4 regions of the Pseudoduganella sp. jia 9 genome follow, and region 4 is predicted to be linked to each of the others. Evidence: predicted binding sites of a transcription regulator. Region 4 holds the regulator's gene; each other region holds the start of a gene.

Region 1 (4,169 bases), on a different contig from region 4:
ACCGCGTCCTCGACGCCATCATCAGCAAGCTGCAACTGAAGAACGACGCGGCGCTGTCCCGCGCGCTCGAAGTGGCGCCTCCGGTCATCAGCAAGATCCGCCACAACACGCTGCCGATCGGCGCCACGATCCTGATCCGCATGCACGAAGTCAGCGATTACTCGATCCGCGAACTGCGCGAGTTGATGACGCACTGACGATGACGCACCGAGGTGCAAAAAAGGCCGGCCCCGTTCGCGGGGGCGGCCTTTTATCATTGGCAAATCGGCTCAGGCGCGATCAGGCCAGGCGCGGGCGTTCCGTATAAAACGCTTCCTGCGACGGTGCTGCCTCGATACGGCCCGAGTACGCCGTGGCGGCCCGGCCCGAGTAGGCGGTTTCGGTGCCGACGCGGCCGGAATACGCGGTTTTCGGGTTCACGTTCGCGTCGCTGATCCGGCCCGAATATGCCGTTTTCGCGGCCACGGTGGGTTCGCTGACCCGGCCCGAGTAGGCGATGCGGCCGGAATAGGCGGTATCGGTGCCGATGCGGCCCGAGTATGCCGTGTCGGCGCTGATGCGCCCGGAGTAGGCAGTGTCGGCGCTGATGCGGCCGGAGTAGGCGGTGTCGGTGCCGACGCGGCCGGAATACGCCGTTTCGGTGGCGGCGCGGCCGGAGTATGCGGTTCCGGCATTGCGCAGGTAAGGCTCGCCGAAGGTTTCTTCGTACAGTTCCTTCATCCGGTCGCCCACGCGGCGGTGCGCTTCCACGTCGTCTTCGCCGCGCAGGCCGATATACGGGAAGTGATGCAGGAAATAGCCGAACACCTGTTCGCAATCGACCGCATACTTCATCGTGTCCAGGATGTGGTAGTGCCAGAACGTGTCCACGTCCATCAGCGGCGCGGTCTGCTCGTTCGGGAACGTCTTCATCAGGTACAGGAAGCGGCGGTACTCGAACTCGACGGCATTGGCTTTTTCCAGCGACCAGCCTTCGCCGGATTCCTCATGCATCAGCTTGACTTTGATGGGGTCCAGATCGAGATCGGCAATCGGTTTGAAGTGCTCGGAAGAAATCATGTAATCCTCTCTGATGTAATGGCGGTTACTGGCGACAGGGCGGCCACCCAATGATTGTTGATGCATGGAAACATCAACAGGGCTCAGTATAGGACCAGATTGCCGATTGCAACGCCGCGCTTTCAATCGTGTGCGAGGTCTCAAGGGGAAATGCGGAACTGACGTTGCAGTCCCGCAACATCCATATCAGGCCGCGGCTGGCACCAGGCGCGGACGCTCCGTGTAGAAACCGTCGACCGTGGCGCGGGCCGACCACGCCATTGCTGGCGCTGGCGTAGCGGGCGCGCGGGCGGACCAGACCGTGGTGGCGGCCAGGCCGGCCGGTGCGCGGGCCGACCACGCCGTTGCCGCGGCCAGGCCCGCCGGCGAGCGCGCGGACCAGGCAATCTGTGCGGGGGCACGCGCGGACCATGCCGTGCCGGCCTGGCGTTCCGGCGCGCGGGCGGACCAGGCGGTGGTGGCGCTGGTGTAATCCTCGCCGAACGTTTCCTCGTAGAGTACGCGCATGCGCTCGCCCATCTGCCGGTGCGCTTCCTCGTCCGCTTCGCCGCGCAGGCCCACGTAGGGGAAGTGATGCAGGAAATGGCCGAACACGGCCTCGCAATCGGCCGCGTACTTCATCGTGTCGAGGATGTGGTAATGCCAGAACGTGTCCACGTCCATCAGCGGCGCGGCTTCTTCGTCGGGATATTTCTTCATCAGGTACAGGAAGCGGCGGTACTCCTTTTCCACCGCGTTGGCGTGCTCCAGGCTCCATCCCTCGCCGGATTCTTCGTGCATCAGTTTGACCTTGATGGGTTCCAGGTCCAGGGTATCGATAGCGTTGCGGTCGGTCATTGGAATCTCCTTGTAGTTGAGAATAATCAACACTTGCCGGTTACAAGGACTATTCTTGTCCTTGCGTAAAGGCACCTATTGATTTTGATCAAACTATAGAGAACTCCTATGATGCTAGTGAGCAAGCGATCACTGGCCGACAAATGCGCCGGCGGGCTGCGTGGCGCGCCAGGCCATCGGCACGGTAACGGTAACGGTGGTGCCGCCATGCGGCCGGCTGACGATCGAGCAATCGCCGCCGAGCAGGCTCATGCGTTCTTCGATGCCGACCAGGCCGAACGAACCATTCTTGTTGCGGCTGCCGTCGTGCAAGCCGATGCCGTTGTCGGCGATCGTCATGCGCAAGGTGCCGCCGAGCTGGCGCAGTTCAACGCGCACATGCGTGGCGCGGGCGTGCTGCTGGATATTGCTGAGCGATTCCTGCAGCACGCGGAACAGTGCCACGGCGCAGCGGTCATCCACGTCGGGCGTGCCTTCCGGATCCACCACGTCGCATTCGATGCCGGAGCGCTTGCGGAACTGCGTGGTCTGCCATTCGACCGCGGCGGACAAGCCCAGGTCCAGCACATTGGGCCGCAGGTCGTTGATGATGTTGCGCACGCTGCGGATCGTATCGTCGATCTGCTTCAGCGTGGCGGTGGCGCGCGCGTGCAGGCGCGGATGGCGCTGCGACGTGCGGCTGGCCAGGATATCGGCCTCGATGCGCAACGCCAGCAGGTTCTGTCCCAGGTCGTCGTGGATTTCGCGCGCGATGCGCTTGCGTTCTTCTTCCTTGATCTGTTCGGCGTGCGCAGCCAGCCGGCGCAGGCGCTGGTGCGACAGTTGCAGCTTGGCCTGGCTGTCGCGCAGTTCCCGCGTCATGTCGCGCGCCATCTGCAGCGCCCGCCGGCGCGACGATACCTGGGCATGGAACAGCGCGTACATCAGCAGCGTGCTGACGAACCCGACCAGCGCGGCAAGCCAGGGCAGGTAGGCGTCGAATGTGGAAAACAGCGCGGAGCGGGGCGCGTCGAAATAGACCTGCCACAGGCGGCCGTTGAAATTCAGCGGCAGGCTCAGCTGCACATGATTGTCCGGCGGCGCCCGGCCGGCGGACGATTCGATGCTGTCGAACAGCAGGTAGCCATTCGGCGTCTTGCTGTTCGGCGGCGTGCCGAGGCTGGTGTTGTACAGGCGCACGCGGATCTCGCGCACCGGCGTATCGACCATCGCGGCTTCCACCAGGCGCGGCACCGAAAAGCCGATGCCCACCGATCCCAGGTAGGCGGCACGCCGGTCCTCCACGGTGTCCACCGGCATGTCGGCGCGGTAGACCGGCAGGCGCAGCGGCATACCGAACTGCGTGGGCGCTTCCGGCAGCTGCACCGGCACCCCGGAGCTGGACATCTCGCCGGTGTCGCGCGCGCGTGCCAGCGCCTGCGCGCTGGCCGGCCGGGCCGACAGGTCATAGCCGAATTTTCCCTTGGCACCGTACATCGGTTCCAGCAGCGTGATCACCGTGTAGTAAGGCCGCTTGCCCGGCGGGGAGATGCGGAATTCCGGATAGCCCAGCTCGCGCACCGCCGCGCCGCGCATCTGTTCCTCGAATGCGGCGCGCCCCTCGTCCGGCACGTACTGGGCAAAGTTGATGCTGGCGATCGATGGAAAGTTGTGCGGAATGTCCAGTCCCCGCACATAGCGGTGGAAACTTTGCGGCGACATGCCTTCGCTGGCCTGGAAATGGCTGGCGGTGCCGCGCAGCACGTCGGTACATGCCTTGATACCGCCGGCAATGTTGTACTGGATGCTGCGTGCCTGGTTGCGGAAGCGCTCCAGTGCCTCGCTTTCCAGCGAATTGGCCATCCAGGCATAAAAGCCCGCACCGACCAGCATCGACAGCAGCACGCCGCTCCACCAGGAAGGTTTGGCTTCGTGCAGTTTTCCTGACAGAGGTTGTTTCATGGACGGCGGCGCGCAGAGAAAGCTGGGTTCGTGGCCAAAATATAGGCAGTCGGTATGAGCTGCGTCAAGAACAAAGCCGCTATCGGACGTTAACCGTTGCGGTGGGTGCAGCCTTGATCCCTGCTGTCATGGAAAACTGACAGGAACTTAAGCATTGTGACTATCGGTGTTCCGGCATGGCTGAAAAAAGGCCGCCTCGGGGGCGGCCTGGTCTGCCTGGATTATTTCGTGCCCCAGCTGTCTTTCAGCGTGACGATGCGGTTGAACACGGGTTTGCCCGGCTGGGAATCGACCCGGTCGGCGATGAAGTAACCGTGGCGTTCGAACTGGAA
Region 2 (4,169 bases), on a different contig from region 4:
CGGCGATTTCGTCGCGGCCGTCATTCGGCTTCGCCGACGTCAGCCGGCCCGCGGCCAGGCTGCGCACCACGTCGGCGATCGAGCGGATATCGCGCAGCAGCGCCGCACGCACCAGCATCGAGACCAGCAATGACAGCGCTACCGACAGTACGCACAAGCCCGCCATGGCGATGCCCAGCTGGCGGAACTCGGCCTTGGCCTCGGCGTGTGCCGCGGCCGACAGCGCCTGCTCCCGCGCCGAAAGCCGCTGCAGGTCCTGCTCGAGCAGCACGAACTGGCGCTCCGCCTTCTGCATCGAATTGGTGGCGATCGACTGGTCCATCTGCGCCATCTCGATGGTTTCCAGCACGCCCTTGCGGTAGGCGATCAGCGCCTGGCTGGACGTGTCGACCAGCTTGCGCTCTTCCTGGTCCGACACCCGCGCCAGCTGCACCAGTTGCTGTTCGATGCTGCGGTGGCGGGTATGGATCCGGTTGGTGAGCTCGTCCAGCCGGGTCTTCGCGAAGCTGCCGTTGACCCACGCCAGCAATTGATAAATGTTGGCATGGGCGAACCTCGCTTCGCCCGCGATGTCGGCCGTGGCCTTCAGCCGCGCCGCGTGCACCTGCACCAGGTTTTCCAGCGATGCGTTCTGACGCACCATGCCGACCCAGGCGCAAGCCGTGATGGCGACCAGCAAGACCAGCACGACGCTGGGTGCCAGCAACAGTTTGGGACCGATTCGTAATTTGTTCAGCATGACTGCTCCCGCCAGGGATGATGGATGAGTGAATTGTCGAGCGACGCGTGGCGATGCGTGACGGGGGTTATTTCCTGTAGATGCCGGCTTCCAGCACCACGTCGCCAACGCGCAGGATGTACGTGGTCTTCGGTTCGATCTTGCCGCTGACCGGGTTCTTGTACATATAGTCGACCCAGCCCTTGCCCTGCTTTGCGGCCAGCTCGATGATCTCGCGGCGGTACACCTTGCCGCTGGCATCCGGCACGTCGGTCAGGTTCTTGCCCACGATCGACGGGTTGATCGGGTGCGCGATCACGATGCCGGTGTTGATGTCGCGCATGTCCACGTACAGCTCGCCCTGCACGAATTCCGGATCCTTGACGGCCAGCTTCTTCATCAGTGCTTCCTTGCCGTTTGCCTTCATGAACGCGGCGCCGCGCTCGGCCATGGCGATCGCATCCTTTTCGGTGGGCTGGGCCGGCTGGGCGGCCAATGCGGCGGCGCCGATACTGGCAATGGCAAGGCAGGCCATGCTGCGGATCAGTACTTGTTTCATGAGGAGCTCCCGTGGTTGGTTAAGGTCAAATCATTGTGCTCCGGTGCTGCCGGTGGGAAATTGCGCTAGCGCAAGGTGTAAAGAAGACCGACGCAAAATTTCCACGTGGGTATTGATGTTTGGCAACACGCTGCCGTGGCAGGTGCCTACGATGAGCATTCCTTTTTCAGGAGCAAACTAAAATGACCGTCGACTTCGCCCCGCAGAAATTCAAGCCGTACACCTGCCAGAGCATTCGCCAGGCCCGCCAGTGGCAATGGCTGCCGCCGGACCAGCAGGAAGCCGTGCAGGTGATATCGCACGTGTTGCCTTTCCGCACCAACGAATACGTGCTGGAGAACCTGATCGACTGGCGCAACGTGCCGGACGATCCCATTTACCGCCTGGTGTTCCCGCACCGCGACATGCTGCCGGTGGATGAGTACCGCCAGTTGCGCGACCTGGTAATGGTGAAGCAGGACGATGCGGCGATCGCCGCGATGGTGCACAAGATCCGCATGCGCATGAATCCGCACCCGGCCGGCCAGATGACGCACAACGTGCCGCGCGTGAACGATCACGTGCTGAAAGGCCTGCAGCACAAGTACAAGGAAACGGTGCTGTTCTTCCCCAGCGCCGGCCAGACCTGCCACGCCTACTGCACGTTCTGCTTCCGCTGGCCGCAGTTCGTCGGCATGGACGACATGAAATTCGATGCGAGGGAAACCACGGAACTGGTTTCCTACCTGAAGACCCATCCGGAAGTGACGGACGTGCTGATCACCGGCGGCGACCCGATGATCATGAATACCCGTTCGCTGGCCGAGTTCATCGAACCCCTGCTGGGGCCGGAACTGGCGCATATCCAGAACATCCGCATCGGCACCAAGTCCGTGGCGTATTGGCCGCAGCGCTTCGTCACCGACAAGGATGCCGACGACCTGCTGCGCCTGTTCGAGAAGGTGGTGGCAAGCGGCAAGAACCTGGCGATCATGGGCCACTACAACCACGCCGTCGAACTGCGCCAGGACATCGCGCAGAAGGCCGTCAAGCGCATCGTCGGCACCGGCGCCACGCTGCGCATGCAGGGCCCGCTGATCCGCCACATCAACGAAGATCCGCACAGCTGGGCCGAACTGTGGAGCACCGGCGTGCGCCTGGGCGCGATCCCGTACTACATGTTCGTCGAGCGCGACACCGGCCCGAGCGAGTACTTCCAGCTGCCGCTGGCGCGCGCGCACGAAATCTTCCAGCAGGCTTACCAGATGGTGTCCGGCCTGGCGCGCACGGTGCGCGGCCCGTCGATGAGCGCCTTCCCCGGTAAGGTCGCGATCGATGGCGTGGTCACGATCAATGGCGAGAAGCTGTTCGCGCTGCAGTTCCTGCAGGCCCGCAACCCGGATTGGGTGAGGAAGCCGTTCTTCGCGAAATACGACGAGAACGCGACCTGGCTCGACCACCTGAAGCCCGCCTTCGGCAAGGAGAAATTCTTCTTCGAGACCGACGACGCGCCAGCGTTGCACCTGCCGCAGCAGCGCAAGGTCATTCCGATCACCAGCGCGCGCTCGTGCACATCGCAGGGCAACGCCGCCTGAGCATGGATGCATCGGCATCGGCATCGGCATCCGCATCCGCACCGGCGCCCGCACCGGCATCGGTACCGGCAACGGCAGCAGCGGCCGTACCGGCACCGGCATCGCTGGCCGGCTTCGTCTCCGGCGGGCGCAGGGCACGGCCGGGCCAGCTCTCCGGCCCGGCCTTGCTGTGCCTCGTGCTGCTGCCCTATGCGCTGGGGCATTACCTGTCTTGCCTGCTGCGCACCGTAAACGCGGTGCTGGCGCCGCAACTGGTGGATGCGGCGGCGCTGACGCCGGGCGACCTGGGGCTGCTCACCAGTGCCTACTTCCTGGCATTCGCGCTGGCCCAGCTGCCGGTCGGCATCGCGCTGGACCGATTCGGCCCGCGCGCGGTACAGGTGCCGATGCTGCTGCTGGCGGCAGCGGGCACGTTCGCTTTCGCGTTCGGCACCGGCTTCGTGCAGTTGCTCGTTGCGCGCACGGTGATGGGCCTCGGCCTGGCCGGCTGCTTCATGGCGGCCGTGAAGGCGATCTCCACGTGGGTGCCGCCGGCCAGGATGCCGTCGGTGCAGGGCTGCCTGATCGCCGCGGGCGGCCTGGGCGCGGCATCGTCCGCGCTGCCGGTTGGCCTTTTCCTGCAACACGCCGACTGGCGCGTGCTGTTCGTGCTGCTGGCGCTGTGCTGCGTGGCGGTGGCGCTGCTGATCCTGCTGGTGGCGCCCACGCAGGCGGCCGCGCCAAGGCAGCCGTTCGGCGTGGCGGTCATCGCCGAGGTGTTGCGCCACCCGGCGTTCCGCGAAACGGCGTCACTGGTGCTGGTGCCGCACGCGGTGTTCTTCGGCATCCAGGGACTGTGGATCGGGCGCTGGCTGGCGGATGTGGGGCACTACTCCGAACAGGACGTGGCATGGCTGCTGTCGATCGGCATGGGCGCCGTGATCGCCGGCGCGCTCGCCGTCGGCATGGTGGTCGAATGGGCCGGCCGGCGCGGCGCCGAACCGATCACCGTGGCCGGCGTGGGCGTGGCGCTGTTCGTCGCCGTGCAGTGCGGCTTCGTGCTGGGCTGGCAGCCCGCTGGCTTCCCTGGATTTGCGACGTTGTCCGTGCTGTTCGCGCTGGTGGGCACGATCACCGGCATCGAATACACGATCGTGGCGCAGGCCATGCCGCCATCGCTCACGGGACGCGCATCCACGTGCCTGAACCTGCTGATCTTCCTGGGCGCGTTCGCCGTGCAGGCGGGCTTCGGCATGATCGTCGGCCTGTGGCAGCCGGACGCCGCGCAGCACTATCCTGCCGCTGCTTACCAGGCCGCGTTTTTCGTGCTGGTGCTGCT
Region 3 (4,169 bases), on a different contig from region 4:
TGCCGCCCTCCCCGCCTGCCAGTCGATCCCCGGCCGGCCATGCCAGTAGCCGTCGCAGGCCGGCCCCGGCAGCAGCGGCAGCAGGGCGTGCGCTGCCGCATCCGGCCTGGACCGGCCATGGCGCAGGTCGTCGAACAGCGCCAGCACCTCCATCGTGTGGCGCGATTGCGGACTGATGCGCAGCACGTCGGCACCGGCCGCGTCCAGCGCGTCGAACTCGGCAGCCAGGTTGCATACCGAAGCGGACTGCGTCTGGATGCCGTTCAGCACCAGGAACGGCTCGCCGTCGCGCGTGGTCATGGCCAGGCCGTCCGGGTGCTCGAGGCAGCTGAAGCGGCAATCGTCCTTCGGCAGGTTACGGTGACGCGCCGTGAAGCAGCGCGCCGAAAACGCCAGCGGCATGCGGCCCAGCGCGAACACTTCCGTTTCCATGCCGGCCGGACGCGCGCGGTGCAGTTCCACCAGGCCGGCGTGACCCATCTCCAGCGGCATCACCCAGCGCCGCGCGCCCAGCCCGTGCATCAGCAGCAGCGTGGCGGCGTTGTAGATGTTCAGGTGCGGGCCCGCGACGAAGGGCCGGCCGTGCAGCAGGCCTACCGCGCCCATGTCGTTGGCTTCGACATCGAAGCCATCCTGCCCGGCCAGCCGGCGCAGCGCCGCCAGGTCGGCAGCGGATTCGATCAGCGCCATGCTCGACAACACCACTTCCTTGCCGGCCTCGCGCAATTGCGCGGCCACCTGCAGCCAGTCCGCCGCGCGCAGTTCGTGCCGCCGCGAACAGACTGCTTTACCCAGGTAGACGATGTCTGCCGGGCCGGCGGCCATGTCCCTGTAAAAATCCATCACGGTGGCGCGCGGCCAGTAGTACAGCAGCGGTCCCAGTGCGAGTTTCATCATCGGTTTCCCCTTATTTCCAGGCGCGGTGGTACGCGCGCAGCGTGTGCTGCCGGCCCTCGGCCACGGCGTCCAGTTGTGCCATCCAGGCCGGCTTTGCCGAGAAGCGGCCCGCGCACGCACTGTCGATCGCCTCGCGCCACACCCGCGTCACCTGCGCCACGTAGGCGGGGCTGCGCTGGCGGCCTTCGATCTTCACCGCCGCGACGCCGATCGCCAGCAGCTTCGGCAACAGCTCCAGCGTGTTCAGGCTGGCCGGTTCCTCGATCGCGTAGTAGGTCTCGCCGGCCACCTCGAAGCGTCCCTTGCACAGCGTGGGATAGCTGGCGTGCTCGCCGGCGTCGTAGCGGTCGATCAGCACGCCGTTCAGGCGCGCCTCCAGGCCATTTGGCAGTTGCTGCCAGCGCACCGCGCCGGCCGGGGAACACACGCCATGCGTGTTCGGCGACTCGCCGGTGGCGTACGAGGACAGCGCGCAGCGCCCTTCCACCATCACGCACAGGCTGCCGAAACCGAATACTTCGATTTCCACGTCGGTGCCGAGCACCACCTGCTCGACCTGGGCCAGCGACAGCACGCGCGGCAGCACCACACGGGCGATGCCGAATTCGCGGCGGTAGAAATCGATCGCCGCGGCATTGGTCGCCGAACCCTGCACGGAAAGGTGCAGGCGCAGGCCAGGATGACATTCGGCCGCGTACCGCATCAGGCCGGGGTCGGCAAGGATCACGGCGTCGACGCCGGCCGCGGCGGCGCGGTCGACCGCACCGCGCCACAGTGTTTCGCCGCCCGGTTGCGGATAGGTGTTCAGCGCGAGCAGCACCTTGCGGTGGCGGTCATGCGCATAGGCGATGCCGGCCGCGATCGATTTCGCGTCGAAATTGAGTCCGGCGAAATTGCGTGCATTGGTGGCGTCGCGAAAACCGAGGTACACGCAGTCGGCACCATTGTCCACCGCGCTTTTCAGCGCCGGCAGGCTGCCTGCCGGGCATACCAGTTCGAAAGGTCTTGCCAGTTGTGTCATCTAGTTGCTATCGAAAGTTTGCGTGGCGGAACTGTACCGCCGCGTGAAAGATTGATTCCTTAACCCGAATCAAGGAAATGACCGATACCTCGATGTGACAATGAAGACAGATCAAAACAGAGAAGAGAGAAGCATCATGCATACCCATCACCACCAGGCTGCCGACGATCCGCTGCAGTGGCCGGCGACGCTGCTCGATGTCGGCGGGCTCGAAGCACCGGACCCGATGATCCGCATCCTCGACGCGCTGGCCACGCTGTCGGAACAGGGCTGCCTGCACGTACTGATCGACCGCGAACCGCACCCGCTGTACGGCATCCTGGAACGCCATGCATTCCGCCACCGCTGCGCGCCGACCGGGGATGGCCGCTACGAACTGCTGGTCTGGCAACTGCCGCTGCCGAATGTCGCCTAGCCCCTCATGCAACGCGTCCTGTCCTTCGACCACCTTCCGCCGCTCGCCCTGCCGATGCGGTTTTTCCTGACCGTTCCGCTGTTTGCCGCGCTGGCGGCCGGGCTGCTGCTGTGGCATGGCGAGGCGGCGCTCGTCACGCGCTGGTCGCCGCTGACGCTGGCGCTGACGCACCTGCTGACCCTGGGCTGCCTGTCGATGGCGATGATCGGCGCACTGCTGCAGATCCTGCCCGTGATGGCCGGCATCGCCGTGCCGGGCGGCGTACGCACCGGGCGCACGATGCATTACGCACTGTGCACGGGCACGCTCATGCTGGCTGCCGCCTTCATTCTTGGCCAGCCGCTGCTGTTCGCGGGCGCACTGGCATGCCTTGGCGTGGCCTTCCTGCTGCTGCTGGGATGCTGCACGGTCGGCCTGTGGCAGCAGTTTCCCGGCCGCGCCGATGCGTCGCTGGCGGCAATCCGGCTGGCACTGGGTTCGCTTGCCGTCACGGTGATCCTGGGACTGCTGATGGCTGCCGCGCGGGCCTGGCCCGGCGCGCCGCCGATGCCGCCGCTGGCGGACCTGCACGCCGCGTGGGGCCTGCTGGGCTGGGTCGGGCTGCTGGTCATCGGCGTGGCCTTCCAGGTCGTGCCGATGTTCCTGGTGACCGAGCCGTATCCGCGCTGGATCACGGGCGGCTACAGCACGGCGCTGTTCCTGTTGCTGGTGGCGTCATCGCTGCCGGCCGGCATTGCCGGGGCGTTCCGCGACCTTGCCCTGTTGCTGCTGGGTGCAGGCCATGCGGCGTTCGCACTCGTCACGCTGCGCCTGCTGGCACGCCGCAAGCGGCCGCGCGCCGACGCCGCCACGCTGTTCTGGCGCACCGCGATGGTGGCGCTGCCGTGCGCGCTCGCACTGGCCCTGTTCCCGGACCATCCGGCGCGCGATGTCGCACGCGGCGCACTGCTGGTCGTCGGCTTCGCGCTGTCGACGATCAACGGCATGACCTACAAGATCGTGCCGTTCCTCTGCTGGTATCACTTGCGCCATGTCCGTGCTGCCGGCCCGGCTGGTGCGGCACCGGTCGGCATCCCGGCAATACACCGCATCATTCCCGACGCGGCGGCGCGCGGCCAGTACCTGCTGCACGCCGCCGCGCTGGCACTGCTGGTGGCGGCCTGCATCTGGCCCGCCGTGCTGGCGCGGCCGGCCGGGGCGCTGCTGTGTGTGTCATGCCTGGCCTGGTTCGCCAACCTGGCTGCCGGCCTGCGCGCCGGCATGCGCGCCGGCATGCGTACTGGCCTGCATACTGGCCTCGCCACGCCCGCCATGCCGCACGCCGCCGGGGCGGTATCCGGAGCCGGCCGATGAAAACGCTGCGCTGGCGGAAACCCGCCTTCGAGCCGCTGCCCGGCGGCCGAATCGCGGTCTTCGTCAGCCCGGACGGCCACCGTTTCCACCGCCTGTGCGACGACGCACCGTCACCGCTGCGGCAGACGGCACCGGCGATTCGCCGCGACCCGATGGTGGCGGCCCTGTTCGGGCCGGCGGACAAGCGCCGCTGAAGGAGACGCGGGGGCAAAATGGTTGCCTTACGTGAACTGGCGCACGGTACGGCCGCGACCGGCGCATTACGATGAAAACCATCAGATCACGCCACGCAACAAGTCACTACCGAAGGAGAAACAAGATGTACAAGGTCCGCCGCGCTTACTCCCGCACCGATATCGAAACCGAACTGATCATCAACCGTGCACTGCTCCTGCAACAGTCGACCGGACTGAAGGATGCGCACTTGTTTCTCACACGCAAGCGCATCAAGCCTGCAGTGATCAAGCGCGTGCTGGCCATGCC
Region 4 (4,169 bases):
CCAGCTCGGCGGCGCGGGTCTCCAGCTCGTCCATCAGGTCGCCGGCATGCGCATCGGCCGCCGAACGTTCCCGCATCAGTTCATTGAAGGCGCCGGTCAGTTCGCCGATCTCGTCGCGCGACGTGACCGGCAGCGGGGCGAACTGCTGCGGCGCGCCGCGCAGCGCGCCGATCGCATCGCGCAGCCGCATCAGCGGCGACATCAGGCGCAGCATGGTCCATGTGATGACGGCTGCGGTGACGAGCGAGGCCAGCGTGCCCCACAGGGCGAGCCGCGCCAGCAGGTCTTCGAACGGTTCGAAGGCTTCCTCGGCCGGCAGGTTGGCAATCAGGATCCACGGTACCGTCTTCAGGCGCTTGTAGCTGAGCAGCGCGCGCACGCCGCGGCCGTCGGTGCTGATCGTGGTGCCTTCGAACCCTTCGCGGATCGCCAGCATGGTGGCGGCGTAGCCTTCCGGGTTGCGTGGTTTCAGCAGCCGGGTTGGATCCGGGTGCACGACATACACCGACGGCTCGTAGCCGGTGACGATGAAATAGTAGCCGGTGCGGCCCACCTTGGCCGTGCGCAGGTGTCCCAGCAGGTTGTTCTTGTAGAGCCGTAACACGCCAATCAGCACGCAGGCCACGTCGCCGTCCTCGCTCAGCACCGGGGCGACCATCTGCACCACGGGTTGCCGGTTCGCCTTGCCGATCACCGGCTCGGCGATCAGGGGAGACTTTTCCACCAGCACGCGCTGGAAGTAGGCGCGGTCCGTCACGCTGACGCCGGGGCGGCCCGGCAGCGCGGGTACGTCGGCCACGATGACGCCGGCCGGGCTGACGACGATGATATCGTCGAACAGGCGCAGGACGGCGCTGTAGTCGTAGTGCGCGCGCAGCGCCGGCGGGTCGGCACAGATGTCGCTGGGCTGCCAGCGTGCCGATTCGGCGACGATGTCGCGCAGCAGCGTCATCTTTTCATCCACCTCGAGCGCGGTGCGCGCGATCAGCGCATCCTGCTGGGCAAACAGCACGCGCGAGACACCCTCCTGCATGCGCTGGGCCTGCAGCACGGTCACGAGCGCGATCATCACGATGGATGTGACTGTCGTCGCCAGTGCGACTTTCGCCTTGATACCGAGCGGTCGCATGGTCTCCCCCCGCCGCGTTGTTATCGGTTCACTATGCGCCGCTTCGCCTCTGGCGTACTGTGCGGAAGGGCACGCAAGCTGCAAGTTGCGGCGAGCCTGGCGCGCCCGCCGGATCAAGTACACTGTGGGTCAACCGTAACCGACCATGACAAAGATGCATGAGCTTCCCTCGCTGACCCTGCCCGGCGCCACGATTGAAATCCTGAAGGCGCGCTGCTCGACCTGCAGCATGCACCAGCTGTGCCTGCCGATGGGGCTGGACATGGGCGACATGGACAAGCTGGACAAGATCATCGGCCGCCGCCGCAAGGTGCAGAAGGGCGAGAACCTGTTCCGTATCGGCGAGCAGTTCACGAACCTGTACGCGATCCGGCTTGGCCATTTCAAGACTTACCAGATCAACGCCAACGGCGAGGAACAGGTGACGGGCTTCCAGATGGGCGGTGAATTGCTGGGCATGGACGCGATCAGCACCGACCGGCACTATTGCAGCGCGCTGGCGCTGGAGGACAGCGAAGTATGCGAGATCCCGTTCGCCAGCCTGGAACGGCTGCTGGTGGACATGCCCACCCTGCTGCGCCACTTCCATCGCATGATGAGCCAGGAGATCACGCGCGAGCAGAGCGTGATGCTGCTGCTGGGGAATATGCAGGCCACGCAGCGCTTCGCCGCATTTCTCGTCAACCTGGCTTCGCGCTACGAGGTGCGCGGTTATTCCAGCACCGCGTTCCAGCTGCGCATGTCGCGCGAGGACATCGGCAACTACCTGGGCCTGACGATCGAGAGCATCAGCCGGCTGCTGAACAAGTTCAAGAAGCAGGGGCTGCTGAAGGTGTCGAACCGGGAAGTCGAGGTGCTCGACCTGCCGCGGCTCAAGGCGATCACGGCCGGCACCGAGACCTGCGCGTAGTGACCCACTAGTGCTATAGGGCCGCCAGCGTCACCTGCCGCGCCGCCGGCCAGTGCCATTGGCCTTCCAGGCGCCAGGTGCGCCGTTCATCTTCCACCAGCACGGTCCAGCGGCTGCGTTCGAGCAGCGGCAGCGGCACGGCGAAGCGGCCGGCCGCGTCGGGGCGCACCAGCAGGCGCAGGTCCTTCTCCGGCTGCGTGGCATGCGCCAGGTGCAGTTGCAGCGGGCCGCTGCGCACCGGTTCGCGCATGGACAGGCGGCCATGCAGTACGCCATGTGCGGCGTCGTAGCGCAGCGCGATGGCGGCGCCCAGCGCGGCGGCGCTGCGGTCGCGCCGCAAGTCCTGGTTGATCGCCTTGCCGCGCTTGTAGTAATCGCCCACCACCAGCGCATCCTGCTGCGCGAAGGCCAGCCAGCCGGTATAGGCGCCGGCTGCCAGCACGGCGGCCGGGCCGGCCATCAGCAGCCATGGCCAGCGCTCGCGGTACCAGGGTGTGGCGGAAATCGTGTGCATCGTGGACTCCTTTTCAGCGCGGGATGATGAAGACCGCGGCTTCCTCGACGGCGAGGCTGGCATCGTCGAGCGCCGTCAGCGTGAAGGCGATCCCGTTGGAGCCGGTCTTGCCGGCGCCGTGCGGGGCCCGTACCCGCACCGGCACGGCACGCGTTTCGGTGCCGGCCAGCGCGACGACATCTTCCGACGCCAGCGCCAGGCCGGGCAGGCCGGTGGCGGCGATCCGGTAGCGGTGCGGCCGCTCCGACGTATTCATGATCTGCAGCCGGTACACGTTCTCGATGGCGCCGCCATCCACTTCGCGGCCCATCGAGCCGCGGTCGCGGATCACGTCCATTTTCAGCGGCGTGCGGGTAGCCAGCGCATGGCCGACCGCCAGCGTGACCGCCAGCAGCGCGGCGCAGTAGGCCAGCACGCGCGGACGCAGCGCACGCCGCCGGATCTGCGCCGCCGTCATGTTCGTGGCCATCGCCCGGTCCGTGCTGTAGCGCACCAGGCCGCGCGGCTGGCCGACCTTGTCCATCACATCGTTGCAGGCATCCACGCAGGCGGCGCAGCCGATGCATTCGTATTGCAGGCCGTTGCGGATATCGATGCCGGCCGGGCATACCTGCACGCACAGCGTGCAGTCGATGCAGGCACCGCCCGTGGCCTTCTTGCCGCGCGGTTCGCCGCGCCCCGTGTCGTAGGTGATGATCAGCGTATCGCGGTCGAACATCGAGCTCTGGAAGCGGGCGTACGGGCACATGTACTTGCAGACCTGCTCGCGCAGCCAGCCGGCGTTGCCGTAGGTGGCGAAGCTGTAGAACAGCACCCAGAACCATTCCCATGGCCCCAATGCCAGCGTGGCGATGCCGGTGCCCAGCTCGCGCACCGGCGTGAAGTAGCCGACAAAGGTAAAGCCGGTCCACAGCGCGACGGCGCCCCATGCCAGATGCTTGGCGACGCGCCTGGCGAACTTGCGCGCCGAAGGGCCTTGCCGGTCGAGCGCGATGCGCGCCGCGCGCGAGCCTTCGATCCTGCGCTCGATCCACAGGAAGATCGAGGTGTACACCGTTTGCGGGCAGGCGAAGCCGCACCACACGCGGCCGGCCACCGCCGTCACCAGGAACAGCCCCCAGGCGCAGATGATCAGCAGCGCGGCCAGGTAGATGAAATCCTGCGGCCACAGCACCAGGCCAAACAGGTAGAACTTGCGTGTGCCCAGGTCGAACAGCACGGCCTGGCGGTCGTTCCACGCCAGCCATGGCGTGCCGTAGAACGCCAGCTGCGTCAGCCACAGGCACAGCCAGCGCAGGCGCGCGTAGCGGCCATCCGTCTCGCGCGGATGAATCGGCTGGCGCTTCTCGTACATCCGGATCACCTGTTCGGGCACGGGGGCGTTCATGCCTGTCTCGTTTCGTGTCATTTCGCTTCGTTGGACAGGCCCCACACGTAGGCCGACAGCACGTGCACCTTGCCTTCGCCGAGGAAGTCGCCGAACGCCGGCATGGTGTTGTCGCGGCCCGTGCGGATGGTTTCCATGATCGTCTCGGCGCTGCCGCCGTACAGCCAGGTCTTGTCGGCCAGGTTCGGCGCGCCGAGCGCATGGTTGCCGGTGCCGCCGGCGCCATGGC

The links. The regulator FNR, encoded in region 4, switches genes on or off when oxygen is low (the NO sensors DNR and NnrR bind a similar motif). The targets are predictions, from matches to a motif close to TTGATNNNNATCAA.
Region 1: a site for FNR is predicted at 1,975-1,988, ahead of ACY34H_RS08170 (glycine-rich domain-containing protein). Genes of this name have one in related genera too.
Region 2: a site for FNR is predicted at 1,293-1,306, ahead of ACY34H_RS06955 (KamA family radical SAM protein). Genes of this name have one in related genera too.
Region 3: a site for FNR is predicted at 1,978-1,991, ahead of ubiU (ubiquinone anaerobic biosynthesis protein UbiU). Genes of this name have one in related genera too.

Annotation. Positions count from the first base shown of each region.
Region 1 covers NZ_JBUPWE010000006.1:17,317-21,485, forward strand. Annotated here, with positions in the region: gene ACY34H_RS08160 (hypothetical protein) at 1-197, shown strand, start outside; gene ACY34H_RS08165 (glycine-rich domain-containing protein) at 280-1,059, opposite strand; gene ACY34H_RS08170 (glycine-rich domain-containing protein) at 1,246-1,896, opposite strand; gene ACY34H_RS08175 (CHASE domain-containing protein) at 2,026-3,837, opposite strand; gene ACY34H_RS08180 (glutamine--tRNA ligase/YqeY domain fusion protein) at 4,059-4,169, opposite strand, start outside.
Region 2 covers NZ_JBUPWE010000005.1:116,780-120,948, reverse strand. Annotated here, with positions in the region: gene ACY34H_RS06965 (methyl-accepting chemotaxis protein) at 1-739, opposite strand, end outside; gene ACY34H_RS06960 (cache domain-containing protein) at 807-1,277, opposite strand; gene ACY34H_RS06955 (KamA family radical SAM protein) at 1,460-2,851, shown strand; gene ACY34H_RS06950 (MFS transporter) at 2,854-4,169, shown strand, end outside.
Region 3 covers NZ_JBUPWE010000002.1:155,045-159,213, forward strand. Annotated here, with positions in the region: gene ACY34H_RS02445 (U32 family peptidase) at 1-894, opposite strand, end outside; gene ubiT (ubiquinone anaerobic biosynthesis accessory factor UbiT) at 1-1, opposite strand, end outside; gene ubiU (ubiquinone anaerobic biosynthesis protein UbiU) at 908-1,918, opposite strand; gene ACY34H_RS02455 (DUF2249 domain-containing protein) at 2,055-2,333, shown strand; gene ACY34H_RS02460 (permease) at 2,340-3,686, shown strand; gene ACY34H_RS02465 (hypothetical protein) at 3,683-3,880, shown strand; gene ACY34H_RS02470 (hypothetical protein) at 4,006-4,169, shown strand, end outside.
Region 4 covers NZ_JBUPWE010000001.1:16,898-21,066, reverse strand. Annotated here, with positions in the region: gene ACY34H_RS00100 (response regulator) at 1-1,129, opposite strand, end outside; gene fnr (fumarate/nitrate reduction transcriptional regulator Fnr) at 1,284-2,039, shown strand; gene ACY34H_RS00090 (FixH family protein) at 2,053-2,553, opposite strand; gene ccoG (cytochrome c oxidase accessory protein CcoG) at 2,567-3,940, opposite strand; gene ccoP (cytochrome-c oxidase, cbb3-type subunit III) at 3,958-4,169, opposite strand, start outside.